Maricaulis maris: one gene and its partner. The protein of the gene in region 2 binds, or shares a complex with, the protein of the main gene of each other region. Links are inferred from orthologs where the notes say so. Each region holds a gene or a part of one and is shown on either strand. Other genes may lie near its edges.

Region 1 (5,482 bases), 3.0 Mb from region 2 along the record:
GTCCGGCGAGAATATCGTTGACCGCTTCGCAGATTGGCATTTCGACGCCATTGCGGCGCGCCAGTTCGACGACCGCCGGAGCGCTGGCCACGCCTTCGGTCACGGCCCGGCGGCTGGCCATGATGGCCTCCAGCGTCGCGCCGCGGCCCAGTTCCAGCCCGCACGACATGTTGCGCGATTGCGGTGAGGAACAGGTCAGCACCAGATCACCCAGACCACACAGGCCACCAAGCGTCTCGCGCTGAGCGCCGAGCGCCAGGGCCAGACGGGTCATCTCGGCAAAGCCGCGCGAAATCAGGGCCGCATGAGCTGACTTGCCGAGCCCCTTGCCCTCGGAAATCCCGCAGCCGATCGCCAGCACATTCTTCACCGCGCCGCCGATTTCGGCGCCGATCAGATCGGTCGCCAGATAGGGCCGGAAACGACTGGTCCCCAGCGCCTCGATCAACGCATTGCCGACACGCTCGTCGGCGCAGGCCAGCGTGACCGCGGTCGGCAGGCCCTGGGCGGTGTCGATGGCAAAGCTTGGTCCGGACAAGACCGCCGGCACTGCGGCCGGGATGGTCTCGGCGAGCACCTGGGTCATCAAGGACAGGGAGGATTGTTCGATCCCCTTGGCACACAGCACGATTGGCAGGCGGGGCCGGGCATAGGGCAGGAAGCCTTCCAGGACCCGGCGCAGATGCTGGGCCGGGGCGACCGCCAAGACGGCGTCGCAGGCATCGAGGTCGGAGATCGAGGTGGTCGCCTCAATCCCCGGATCCAGGGCCAAACCCGGCAGGTAGACCGCATTCTCGTGACGGCTATTGATCGCATCGGTGACATCCGGCTCGAATGCCCACAGCGTAACATCGCGCCCCGCCTTGGCGGCGGTCTGTGCCAGGGCCGTACCCCAGGCGCCGGCGCCGATCACGCCAATGCTCTGATACTCACTCATGCCTTGGGTCCTTTCCGTCCGGAGCCGATGGCCGGGTCCGATTGCGCCGATGCCGCGTCCAGCGGCCAGCGCGCCCGGGCCGGGGCATCCAGCCCGTCAATCTGGCCGCGGGCCAGCTTTTCCAGTCCGACCAGTGCGATCATCGCAGCATTGTCGGTACACCATTTCATCGGCGGGGCGATCAGCCGGAAACCGGCCGCCCCGGCCTCGCCCTCGAGCGCGGCCCGCACCGCCTTGTTGGCGGCCACACCGCCCGCCACGACCAGCGGCATGGGGCGTGCGGTCGCCGGGTAACGCTCGGCAAAGATCGCCAGCGCCCGCCGTGTCCGACGGGCCAGCGCCGCGGCGATCGCCGCCTGCACGCTGGCGGCGAGGTCGGCCTTGTCCTGCTCGGTCGGGGCCTCGAGCCCGTCCCAGATCTGGCGCGCGGCGGTCTTGAGCCCGGCAAAGGAGAAATCACATCCGGGCTTGCCCTTCAGCGGCATGGGCAGGTCAAAGCGCTCGGCATCGCCGTTCTCGGCACAGCGCTCGAGCGCCGGCCCACCGGGAAAGCCCAGCCCCATGACCTTGGCGGTCTTGTCGAAGGCTTCACCGGCGGCATCGTCCAGCGTCGAGCCCAGCCGGTGATAGACGCCAACCTCCTCGGCGATCAGCAATTGGGTGTGACCGCCGGAAACCAGCAAGAGCAGATAGGGAAAGGCCAGTGGCGCCGAGATCCGCGGCGACAGGGCATGCCCCTCGAGATGGTTGACCGCAATCAGCGGCTTGCCGGAGCCAAGCGCCAGCCCCTTGGCCGTCATCAGTGCCGCCATCACACCGCCGATCAGTCCCGGCCCCGAGGTCGCGGCGATACCGTCGAGGTCAGAGACGGCAAGGCCGGCCGCTTCGAGCGCCAGGACCACCAGACCGTCCATTGCTTCGGCATGGGCGCGGGCAGCAATCTCCGGCACGACACCGCCGAACGGCGCATGCGCCTCGGTCTGCCCGAGCACACAATCGGCCAGCACGGTGACGGCACCGTCGGGCGCACGGCGCAGAATCGCCGCTGCGGTCTCATCGCAGCTGGATTCCAGTCCGAGCACGGTCAGTGTGCGCGCTTGCGCTTGGGGCGAGGGGGGCGCTAAGTCCATGGCTGTCCACTAGCCCCAAGACCGGGATGATTGCAACGTGAAGCCGCCGTCAAAACCTCTCGCCATCGCGACCCGCCGCTCACCGTTGGCCCTGGTTCAGGCTCGCGACGTGCAAGCCCGACTGGCCGCGCAATGCCGGCTGACAGGCGCGGCAATCGACGCCCACTTCCCGATTCTCGGCCTGGTTTCGACCGGTGACCGGATCCAGGATCGCACGCTGATCGAGGCTGGCGGCAAGGGCCTCTTCACCAAGGAGATCGACGAGGCCCAGCTGGTCGGGCGCGCCGCCTTCGCGGTGCACTCGATGAAGGATGTCCCGACCACCCTGCCCGACGGGCTGGTGCTGGGTGCCCTGCTGGAACGCGAGGATCCGCGCGACATGCTGATTGCCCGCGGCGGCGAGACCCGCCTGGCCGACCTGCCGGCGGGCGTCACCATCGGCACGGCCAGCCTGCGTCGCCAGGCGCAATTGCTGCACAAACGCCCCGATCTCACCGTCATTCCACTGCGCGGCAATGTCGATACCCGGCTGGGCAAGCTGGCCGAGGGGCCGATCTATGCCACTTTCCTCGCCCGCGCCGGCCTCAACCGGCTGGGCCGTGACGAGGCGCAGCGCGATCCGCTGCAGACCGGCGAGATGCTGCCGGCCGCCGCGCAGGGCGCGGTCGGTGTCGCCATCCGCGACGGCGACGGGCTGGCTGCGGACTATCTGGCCGGCCTGCATCACCGACCCACTGAGCTCGCGGTGACGGCGGAGCGGGCCTTCCTCGCCGAGCTTGACGGCTCTTGCCGAACGCCGATTGCGGCCCATCTGAATAACGTATCCATGGACTTCATCGGGGAAGTTTTGACTCCTGATGGCAAGCAGTGCTGGCGAGAGCAGATCCGATTCGACATGACGACCGCGGACACACATAGCGCCCGGCAGGCCGGGCAAGCCCTCGGACAGGCGGTGCGCCGGGCCGCCGGTGACGACGGTCTTGCGGCCGCCCTGGTGGGCGCATGACGGTTCTCGTCACGCGAGGCTGGCCTGGCGCGGAACGGACCGCATCGGGTCTCCGGCGCATGGGCATCGACCCGATCATTTCGCCCGTCCTCGACATCAATTTCCGGGCCCGCATCGAAACCAGCCTCGACGGTGTCCAGGCGCTGATCTTTACCTCGGCAAACGGCGTCAGGGCCTGGGGGCCGCGTCGCCCCGAACGTGACCTGCCGGTTTATGCCGTGGCCGATGCGACAGCCCAGGCGGCGCGTGATATCGGCTTCAAGAAGGTCTATTCGGCCGAGGGCAATGTGGACTCGCTGGCCAGGCTCATCCGCCGCAAGCTCAAACCGGAGAAGGGCTCGCTCCTGCATGTCCGCGGCATCCATGTTTCCGGCGACCTGTCCGGCGCGCTCAAACCCGACGGGTTCAAGGTCCGTGACGCGATCGGCTATGGTGCCGTCGCCGTTGACGCGCTGGGCGAGGAAGCGATTGCTGCGATCATCTCCGGTGCCCCGGTTTCGGTGCTGATCCACTCGGCCCGCGGTGCCAAGACCTTCCTCGACCTGCTCCGCAAATTCGGCCTCCACCACTGGCTGGGCTCAGTCACGGCGCTGGGCATTTCCGCCAACGCGCTGGCGCCGCTCGAAAGGGCGGGTTTTGGCGCGCTGGTCGTGGCTGCGGCTCCGAATGAAGAGGCGCTTCTGGCACTGCTGGATGATTCATCGGAACTGGCCTCGACAGGCCACGCGTCCTAAGCTGGCGCATCTTCGCGCGAATCATGGGCCGTCATGGCTAATTCCAACGACACACTCGATCCCGAACCGGTCGATGCCGAGTTCGAGCCGGCTGACGACAGCCGTGCAGCGGCTCGCCCTGCGACCAAGCGTGGCGGGAGCGTGTTCGGGCATTTTCTCGTCTTCCTGCTGGCCACGACTGCCGGTGGCGCGATCGGCTTTGGCGCCGCGCGCTACTACCCGGCCGACGCTGGACCTGATGCCGGCGCCGCCGCGGGGCGGGCCGCCCTGACCAGTGAGCTGACCGGGATTGAAACCCGGCTGGCCGCGCTGGAGGGCGAGGACCCGATCCTCGGCCTTGACGACGACGTGGCCGCGCTCGCCGCCCGTATCGAGGCGCTCGAAACCCGCCCCGCACCCGAAACACCGGCCGAAGCGGTCGACCTGTCCGCCATCGAGGCCCGCCTCGCCACCTTGGAATCTGCGCCCGCCCCGGAAACGCCGGCCGGCCCGGCCTTTGATCCGAGCGCGCTTGAAAACCGGCTCGCGGCCGTGGAAACCGCGCAGAGCCTGACAGACGCGCGGGCCCAGCAAGCCCTCGACGCCAGCCAGTCGACAAGCGCGCCCGCTCTGGATCCGCAGATCCTGCAGGCCATGACCGACCGGATCGCGGCAATCGAAACCTCCGTCGACGCCCTTCCGACATTACAGGACAACACGCCGGAGCTGACCCGCCTGTCAGCCGAGATTGCCACGCTGCAAAGCGATCTGGATGCCGTGCGCGGTCTGGCCCAGAGCGCGCAATCAAGTGCCGAGACGGCTGCCGAAACAGCCTCGACGACACCGGCCGATACCGGTCAGGCCTCACGCCAGCTGGCGGCCCGGGCGCTGGCGCTCACTGCGCTGCGGGAAATTGCCCGGACCGGCGACGGCTTCGAAGCGGAACGGGCGGCACTGTCGCGGCTATGGCGGGGCAATACCGATCTCGCCGCCATGGCGGATTATTCCCGCGCCGGCGTTCCCACGGTCGGTGAACTGGCCGACACCTTCCCGGGCGCCGAAATTCGTGCGGCCGCCGGGCCGGGCCGCGTCTTCTTCGGGCTGATCGAAGTGCGTCGGACCGATGGCAGTGACAGCGAGAGCGGACCGCTGGCGATGACCGCCCTGGCGGAACGCAGGCTGGCCGAAAACGACCTGGTCGGCGCCGTGACGATTGCCGAGCGCCTCGAAGGCGAGGCCCTGGAATCCGTGCGCGACTGGCTGATCCAGGCCCGCGCCCGGCTCGACCTCGACCAACGCCTGCAATCACTGCGTGACGCCCTCGCGGCAACGGCCGCCGAGCAGGGAAGCGACCCGACATGATCCGCCTGATCCTCGCCGTCACCTTCGCGCTGCTGACCGCGGCCCTGGGGGCGTTTCTCGCGCTCAATCCCGGCCGCGCCAGCTTTGAATTCCTCGGCGTCCAGACCGAGATGCCCTTTGTTGTCGCGGCAGGCGGGGTGATCCTGTTCGCCTTTCTGATGCTGGTCCTGTGGTGGGCGATTTACCTGTTGTGGACCTCACCGGACAAGGTGAAGGGTTTCATGGGCCGGCGCCGTCGCGAGCAAGGCTATGACGCGCTGGAGAAAGCCCTGATCGCCTCCGCTGCCGGTGATGGTGAAGCCGCCGTGCGCCAGGCCGCCCGTGCTGACGCGCT
Region 2 (7,945 bases):
CAGGCCGCCCACGATCGGCGCGAAAATGAATTGCATCCCGGCATAGGACACCATCAGCCAGGCGCCCAGTACGGCGGCGTTATTCGCCTGAAGCCCGGTCAGCTCCTCGATGAGCTCGGGCATCACGGGAATGATCAGGCCGAAGCCGATCATGTCGATCAACACGGTGATGAAGATGAAGATGACCGCGTGTTGACCGGGCGGGCGGGCAGACATGGCGTTTCCTTGAGGTGGTCCGACCTGGCGCCGGGCCCAGCGCCTAATCGTCGGCGCTCTTGAGTGGTACGCCGTAAAGTTCCAGCCGGTGATCAACAAGCTTGTAGCCCAGCTTGCGGGCAATCGCTTCCTGCAGCCGCTCGATCTCGTCATTGACGAATTCGATGACTTCTCCGGACTTTAGGTCAATCAGGTGGTCGTGGTGCTCGTCACCGACCTCCTCATAGCGCGACCTTCCGTCGCGGAAATCATGGCGCTCGATAATGCCGGCTTCCTCGAACAGGCGAACCGTCCGGTAGACCGTGGCGAGGGAGATACGGGGGTCTTCCTCGGAGGCGCGGCGGTGCAGCTCCTCCGCGTCCGGATGATCATCCGAAAACGAGAGAACACGGGCAATGACGCGGCGCTGATCCGTCATCCGCAGCCCTTTGTCGACGCAAAGCTTCTCGATCTTGTCCGGCATGATCTATCCCTTCGTAGATGGGTCGAGAAATAGGCGGTCACGGGGTCATCTGTCCATCTTTGTGCAGCCATTTTTCGAGGACCAGCGCATCGCTGCCGTCCCGGTAATAGGCCCGCCGACGGCCGATCTCGCCATAGCCCGCCCGCAGATAAAGAGCCTGCGCGCCCGAGTTGCGCGCGGAGACTTCCAGAAAAATTCTGGCAACACCCTGACTAGAAAGAGCCTTTTCCGCCGTTGTCAGCACTTTGTCAGCAAGGCCGAGGCGGCGGTGATCCGGGCTCGTTGCCAGTGTCAGCAACTCTGCCTCGTCCGCCGCGCTGCGAAACAACGCCATGGCAATGATCTCTGTACCGGACCGGCAGGCCCAGCCGGAACAGCCCGGCAGGTTGAGCAGTGACGCGATCTCGCCGCTCGACCACGCGGCCTCGAAGCAGCGGGCGTGCAGCTGCGCCAGATCGCCGGCGCCGGTTGGCCAGACCCGCTCGACCAGCCCCGTCATGTCGGCGACAGGCCGCCGGGGAGCTTGGCATCCGGCGGACGAGCATAGAAAGGCGAGGGAGGGCAGTCCGCCGGCGACAAGTCGGCCGTCATTGCCAGCATCACTCGGGGGTCAAGCTCGGTGACGCCCAACTCTTCGAAACCCGGAGGGAGATGGATCGAGCCGGACCCGGTCACCGCACAATGGGAAAGACCCATCTGCGCCAGTCGCTCAGCAATCCCGGACACCGGACACCGCTCGGCCAACCCGGCTTCGCCGTCAATCCAGACTTGAAGGATGACTTCGCCGCGCTTGGCGTCATGCAGCACGGCAAGAGCCGGGCACGGCCCCGCCTGCTGCGCTAGCACCGCGAGATTGGACAGGCCCAGACATTGGGCCGAACAGGCGAGGGCCAGGCCGCGGGCGAAGGCGACGCCGACCCGCGTACCGGCAAAACTGCCGGGCCCGGTCGTGACCCCGATCCGCGAGAGCTCGGACGCGGCGATACCCGCGTCGGCGAGAACGGCCTCAACCATGGGAGCCAGGCGCTCGGCATGGCCGCGACCGATCGACTCGCTGCGAACGAAGTCGCGTCCGTCCGCAAGGCGGAGCGCTGCGGTGCAGTGTTCACCGGTGGTATCTATCGCCAGCAAGGTCATGCGAGCCATTTAGCGGATAATCACCGTCAGGTCGAAGCTTCCGCGCGGCTTGGCCGGCGGAAGGGTTACTCGACCGCTTCGACCGACTGGATTTCCGGGATGTAGTGCTTGAGCAGGTTCTCGATTCCGGACTTGAGCGTCATCGTCGAGGATGGGCAGCCGGCGCAGGCGCCACGCATTTTCAGACGCACAATGCCGCTGTCAGCAAGGTAGGAGTGGAAGAGGATATCTCCACCATCCTGGGCAACAGCCGGGCGGACCCGGGTATCGATCAACTCGATGATCTCCTTGACCAGGCCCTCATCCTCTCCGGCGTAATTGGCGTGACCACTCTCGCTCTGGGCAGCGCCCATCAAGGGCCGACCCGATTGCAGGCCGTCCATGATCGCTCCGAGCAGGAAGGGTTTGATATGATCCCACTCATAAGCGTCGGTTTTGGTGACGGCGATGAAGTCTTCTCCGAAGAACACACCGCTCACACCATCGACGAGGAAAAGGTCAGCCGCCAGCGGAGCGTCCGCGGCATCCTCCTCACTCTCGAACTCGCGCGGCCCGTCCGGCGCGATCTCGCGACCCGGGAGGAATTTCAGCGTGTTTGGATTCGGCGTGGCTTCAGTCTGGATAAACATGGCAGGGCCTCCTGACTGTCACTTGGCGCTCTTTCGGCCCGCATTCAACCATACTTGGCGTGAGGATATCAGACGAGGGCGTCGATCTCGGCGGTATCCATATCGCCCGGCACGACCGTGACCGGGACGGCACGCCCCGAAAACAGACCCTTCCCGCGGGCCAGAGCGGTGACCATCGGGCCCGGCCCATCGCCATTCGCCGACGTGGCCAGGACCAGCAGCGAAATCAGCGGATCCTCTTCCAGCAATTCAGACAGGACCGTCCGCCGGTCGCCCTCACGCAGAAGCAGCTCCGGACGCTCGCCTGTGATGGCCTCGGCATCTTCGGCCATCGACTCGAGCAGCGTCTCAGCCGCGGTCTCCGCTTCCCGCTTGGCGGTCTCGGCGACGCCGATCCAATGGCTGAAATCACCCGGCTCATGCGTTGCGAGGATGGCGACATGGGCCCCGGTAGCCTGGGCCCGCCGCGCGGCAAAATAGAGCGCAGTCCGACACTCGGAACTGTCATCGGCAACAACCAGGAATTTGCGCGAGCTCTCAGGCATGAAGCGAGTTTGGCGTCTGCCGGACGACACGTCCAGCAATTCATGCTAACCCCCGCTGCGAAAGGGAGAATGATGAGCGTGACCGAACTGAGAGACCGCCGCAATGCCGGCACGCCGGCCCGGATTTTCTCGATCGAGTCGGACGCCCTTGTCTGGCGCGGGATCGGGGATGGTGGAGAGGGCCGCATGGCGCTTGCCAGCGTTCGCCAGGTCCGGTTGGCAATCGCGATGGCGGGCCAGAGCAGCCAGGTCGTCTGCCGGGTCACCGATGACGCGGGTCACGAGGCCGTCTTCGGGTCCATGCGCTGGGCTGGCGTCGGCCAATGGGAGGCCAATGCCCGAGACTTCCGCGATCTTCTCCGCGCCCTCCATCTCGGCCTTCGCGAGCAGCCCGGACCGGTACGCTATCTCGAAGGCTCGACCACATCATTCCTCGCCATCATGACCGGTCTGGGCGCCCTGCTTGCGCTCGTAGGGGCCGGCGCCTTTACCAAACTCTTCCTGATCGATGAAAACGCGATCGGCCTCGCGCTGATACCGGCGATCGCTCTGGGGGTCTGGTTGATGCGGCTGTTTTGGCCGCGGGCCGCCAAAACCTATGACCCGACGACCTACACGGTTGAGACGCCCACTGAAAACCCTGATCCTGCGGGAGAGTCCGATCCGGCGCTGGCAGGAAAAGAGGGTTCGGTAACACCTCGTTAACCCTGCGACCTCGGACTCGAACCGTCAGCCAAAAGACCCGAAGCTTGGTGCCGGGTCGTTAGGGCCTGATGCCCAGCCCCTAATCCTCAGAGACCGAGCCCGGCGGCATGGCCTGGACGCTGAATTCGGCCGGGACCTCGCCGGCCCGTTCAAACACGAGCACACCGGTCACCTGATCCCCCTCGAAGACCGGCGCAAGACCATGCACCATCAGGTGGTTGCCACGCGGCGCGAAAACCATTCGTTCGCCACTCGTCAGGTCCTGCGGGCCGATCGGACGCATCCGCATCATGCCCTGCTCATCCATGCTGTGGCCGTGCATCTCGACCCGCTCGGCTCCATCGATACGGGCTGACAACAACCGGTCCGCTTGACCGTCGGTCAAACGGGCCGAGAAATAGGCTGCCGTCACGTCACGGCCCTGCGGATGCGGCCTGATCCAGGCGTCGCTGATTTCCACAATCGGCGTGACCACGTCGTCCGGCAAGGCCGCCATGGGGCCGTCCGACGCCATGGCATGCAGGCCATCGCCGTGCGGCTCGCCGCTGGCGGCCACGGGTTCGTCCGCCCCGCTACAGGCTGTCAGGGCAAGTGCGAGAGCGGCCAGGGATGCGAACTGTTTCATGATGTCTTCCTTGCGGTAGCCACTGCGCTGCGAACACCGGCTGCGCGATCTGTCCCAGCTTTAGTCCAAGCCGGAGCTTCCGGCGAGTACGGCAAAAAGCCTAGCCCCAGAAACCGATGACCTTCTTGGTTTCATCGACGATCGGCTGGGCGACCGCGCGGGCGTTTTCGGCACCCTTGGTGAGGATCCGGTCGATCTCGGCCTTGTCGGATATCAGGCGGCGATACTCGTCGGAAATCGGTGCGAGATAAGCGACCGCGACGTCTGCCAGAGCCGGCTTGAACGCGCCAAAACCCTGTCCGCCGAACTCGGCGAGAACATCGGCCTTGGTTTGTCCGGTCAACGCCGCGTAGATCCCGACAAGATTGGTCGCCTCGGCGCGGCCATTGAGCTCTTCGACGGTTGCCGGAAGCGGCTCGGGGTCCGTCTTTGCCTTCTTGATCTTCTTGGCGATCATGTCCGCGTCATCTTCGAGATTGATGCGGGAATTGTCGGACACGTCCGACTTCGACATTTTTGCCGTGCCGTCACGCAAGCTCATGATGCGCGCACCCGGTCCCTGGATCACCGGCTCGGTCAGCGGGAAGAAAGCCTCGCCCTTGCCGAAGTCGCGGTTGAAGCGGGCCGCGATGTCGCGGCACAGTTCGAGGTGCTGCTTCTGGTCTTCGCCAACCGGCACTTCGGTCGCCTTGTAGACGAGAATGTCAGCCGCCTGCAGGACCGGATAGGTGAACAGGCCAACGGAGGCGCGCTCCTTGTCCTTGCCGGCCTTGTCCTTGAACTGGGTCATCCGCTCGAGCCAGCCGAGGCGGGCAACGCAGTTCAGGATCCAGGCCAGCTCGGCATGAGCCGGCACGGCCGACTGGGCAAAAATCGTGCTCTTCTCGGGATCCACGCCGGAGGCGATATAGGCTGCGGCCGCCGAGCGCACTGAATCCGGCAAGGCCGCCGGGTCATGCGGCATGGTAATCGCATGCATGTCGACCACGCAGTAGAAACACTCGCGGGTCGGGTCTTCCTGCAGGGCGACCCAGTTCTTCAACGCACCAAGATAATTGCCGAGATGAAGCCGGCCGGTCGGCTGCATGCCGGACAGGACGCGGTGCGGACCTTGGTAATCGGTGGGCGTGTCGCTCATGGGAGGGCCTTGCGGGTAAGACGGATCAGGACAAGCGTCTTAACCAGCGCGAGGCCCGGCCTCAAGAGCGCTTGAGCGCGGCGCGCACCTCGGAGGGTCGCAAGGCGCCGGTCAGAAGCGCCGCCAGGCCATAGACAGCGAGGCCAGCGCCGCACACGACAATCAGGGTGGCGAGGGTCGAGTCGAACAGAATGACGCGCAGCGGGTCAGCATAATGCTCTGCGGTCAGGAGGAAGGCCGCCATGATTGCGCAGGCCGCAATAATGCGCGGCAGCTTGCCGAGGAGTCGCGCATCGGGCTCGAGCAAACCCCGGCGCCGGAGTGTGACGGCCAACAGGATCGTGTTGACCCAGCCGGCAAGCGCTGTGGCGATTGCGAGCCCTGCAAAACCCAGTGGCCCAAAGAAGAGGATCAAGCCGAAAACAAGGTTCACGGCCACGCCGATGGTGGCAAACTTCATCGGGGTCATGGTGTCTTCGCGGGCAAAAAAGCCCGGCGACAGGACCTTGATCAGGACAAAGGCCGGCAATCCGATGGCAAACGGAACCAAGGCCTGGCCGACCATCATGGCGTCCTGTGGCGTGAACGCATCGCGCTCATACAGGCCCGACGCAATGAAGACGGGAATGACAGCCAGCGCCGTCGCCGCCGGCAAGGTCAGCGCCATCGAGATTTCCAGTGCCCGGTTCATCGCGTTTGAGGCGGATTGAAGCTCCCCGGCCCGCACACGGCCAGCCAGGGTTGGCAGGAGGACAACCCCCATGGCAATCCCGACCACGCCCAAGGGCAGCTGATAGAGCCGGTCCGCATAATAGAGCCACGACCGGGCACCTTCCTCGATCGTGGCGATCGACGATGTGACCAGGATATTGATCTGCGTCACGCCCGCCGCCATGGCGCCCGGGATGCCCAGCACGATCAGCCGCCGCACGCCGGGCGTGAGACGGGGCAAGGTCACGCTCATGCGCAATCCGGTCGCCCGGCATGCCGCGAAAAGCCAGATCAGCTGGGCTATGCCGGAGAGACTGATACCAATGGACAAATGCAGCGCCAGGTCCGGTCCCGCCGCCGGCGAAAGCGCGAGGATACCGATCAGGGTCAGGTTCAACAGGACAGGCGCCGCGGCAGCGACCGCGAACCGGCCATGAGAATTGAGTACGCCGCTGAGCATGGCGCTGAGCGACATCATCAGCAGATACGGCATGGTGATCTGGGTAAGCAGAACTGCCAGCTGAAACAGGTCTGGATCGCCGATAAAACCCGGTCCCAGCAGATACATCAGCCACGGCATCAATAGCTGGGCGCCAATGACGATCACGACCATTGCGGTCAGCAGGACCGACATCACCTGTCGCGCAAAAACAGTCGCTTCATCCGGCACGTCGCTCTGCAGCTTTCCGGCATAGAGAGGGATGAAAGCGGAGTTGAACGCGCCCTCGGCAAAAATGCGGCGAAACAGGTTGGGAAACTGAAAGGCCGTCAGAAAGACATCCGTGACAGCGCCGGCCCCGAGCGCCGCAGCCAGCAACATCTCCCGCACCAGGCCGAGCACGCGGCTGACCATGGTCAGCAGACCAACAACTGCCGTGGACCGCAAAAGCCGCATCTCTACCTCAAAACACTGGCCCGGGCGCGGGCGATGCCGCGCTGCGCGGCCTTTTTGTCGAAGGCGGTCTCATTCTCGGAGAACACGGCCAGAAGCCCGCTGCGGATACGTTCGGTGATCGCCTCGTCCACCAGTTTATGGTCGTCGTGAGTGACGTAGAACACGTCGGTTGCCCGTTCGCCATAGCCATCGATCTGGGCGGAAGTGAGCGCAAGGTGCTCGTCGGCGAGAATATCGGCCAGATCCGCCAGCAGGCCCGGGCGGTCGCGACCGGATGCCTCGATGACCGTCGCCTGTTCGGCAATCTCGTTGGAGATCGTGACACTCGGTGTGACCCGGAAGGCCGCATCCCGGCGCTTGAGCGGTGCTGCCGGGTGGCGTCGGACAGTGATCTCGCCCGTTGCCACTTCGCGCAGATAGGCCACCAGAGCCTGGCGCTTGAGCGGGTCATCCCGACCGTAAGGCTGACCCGCCGCGTCCTGGATATAGAAAATGTCAAAAACCTGGTCCGAGGAGGTCGTGTTGATTGTCGCACCGACCACATCGGCCCCGGCCTCGGCAAAGGCGGCGACGATATCGGCGAACACACGCTCGCGATCCGGTGACCAGATCATCACCTCGGTCGCCGCCCGCCGCCGATCGACGCGGACCGCCGCAGAGGTTTGCAAACCGCCCGTACGGGCATGCCGGACGAAGGCCGCGTGACGAAAGCGGTCTTCCTCCGAGAAAGCGGTCCAGTAAGCGTCATTCAATTCCGCCGTCCACCAGGCGGCAAAGTCCGGATTGACCCGCTCGAGGCGTGGCCGGATGCGATTGCGGGCCAGCGCCGCCTTGTCGGCGAGGGTTTCGCGAGCCAGCTGCAGGTTGTCGCCATCACTGGA

The links. The genes of interacting proteins can lie anywhere in the genome.
Region 1: the proteins of tsaB (region 2) and tsaD are in contact, whole or in part, in a solved structure (PDB 4WQ4), measured with the Escherichia coli proteins. The link is inferred for Maricaulis maris from one-to-one orthologs.

Annotation. Positions count from the first base shown.
Region 1 is NZ_AP027270.1:78,352-83,833, reverse strand. Bases 1-2,970 are described here. They hold tsaD (tRNA (adenosine(37)-N6)-threonylcarbamoyltransferase complex transferase subunit TsaD), read right to left. Parts: upstream 2,068-2,970; coding sequence 934-2,067; downstream 1-933. Other genes in these bases: hemC (hydroxymethylbilane synthase), read left to right, coding at 2,105-2,970; AAA969_RS00435 (NAD(P)H-dependent glycerol-3-phosphate dehydrogenase), read right to left, coding at 1-937. Also shown: more of hemC, read left to right, coding at 2,971-3,073; AAA969_RS00420 (uroporphyrinogen-III synthase), read left to right, coding at 3,070-3,807; AAA969_RS00415 (hypothetical protein), read left to right, coding at 3,841-5,148; AAA969_RS00410 (heme biosynthesis protein HemY), read left to right, coding at 5,145-5,482.
Region 2 is NZ_AP027270.1:3,087,545-3,095,489, reverse strand. What follows is about bases 1-2,919. They hold tsaB (tRNA (adenosine(37)-N6)-threonylcarbamoyltransferase complex dimerization subunit type 1 TsaB), read right to left. Parts: upstream 1,826-2,919; coding sequence 1,175-1,825; downstream 1-1,174. Other genes in these bases: AAA969_RS14780 (universal stress protein), read right to left, coding at 2,514-2,919; AAA969_RS14785 (NifU family protein), read right to left, coding at 1,882-2,445; AAA969_RS14795 (GNAT family N-acetyltransferase), read right to left, coding at 717-1,178; AAA969_RS14800 (Fur family transcriptional regulator), read right to left, coding at 260-679; AAA969_RS14805 (TCR/Tet family MFS transporter), read right to left, coding at 1-216. In the rest of the region: more of AAA969_RS14780, read right to left, coding at 2,920-2,990; AAA969_RS14775 (hypothetical protein), read left to right, coding at 3,069-3,695; AAA969_RS14770 (copper chaperone PCu(A)C), read right to left, coding at 3,775-4,320; trpS (tryptophan--tRNA ligase), read right to left, coding at 4,421-5,458; murein biosynthesis integral membrane protein MurJ, read right to left, coding at 5,520-7,064; AAA969_RS14755 ([protein-PII] uridylyltransferase), read right to left, coding at 7,067-7,945. UniProt on the Escherichia coli protein: Required for the formation of a threonylcarbamoyl group on adenosine at position 37 (t(6)A37) in tRNAs that read codons beginning with adenine.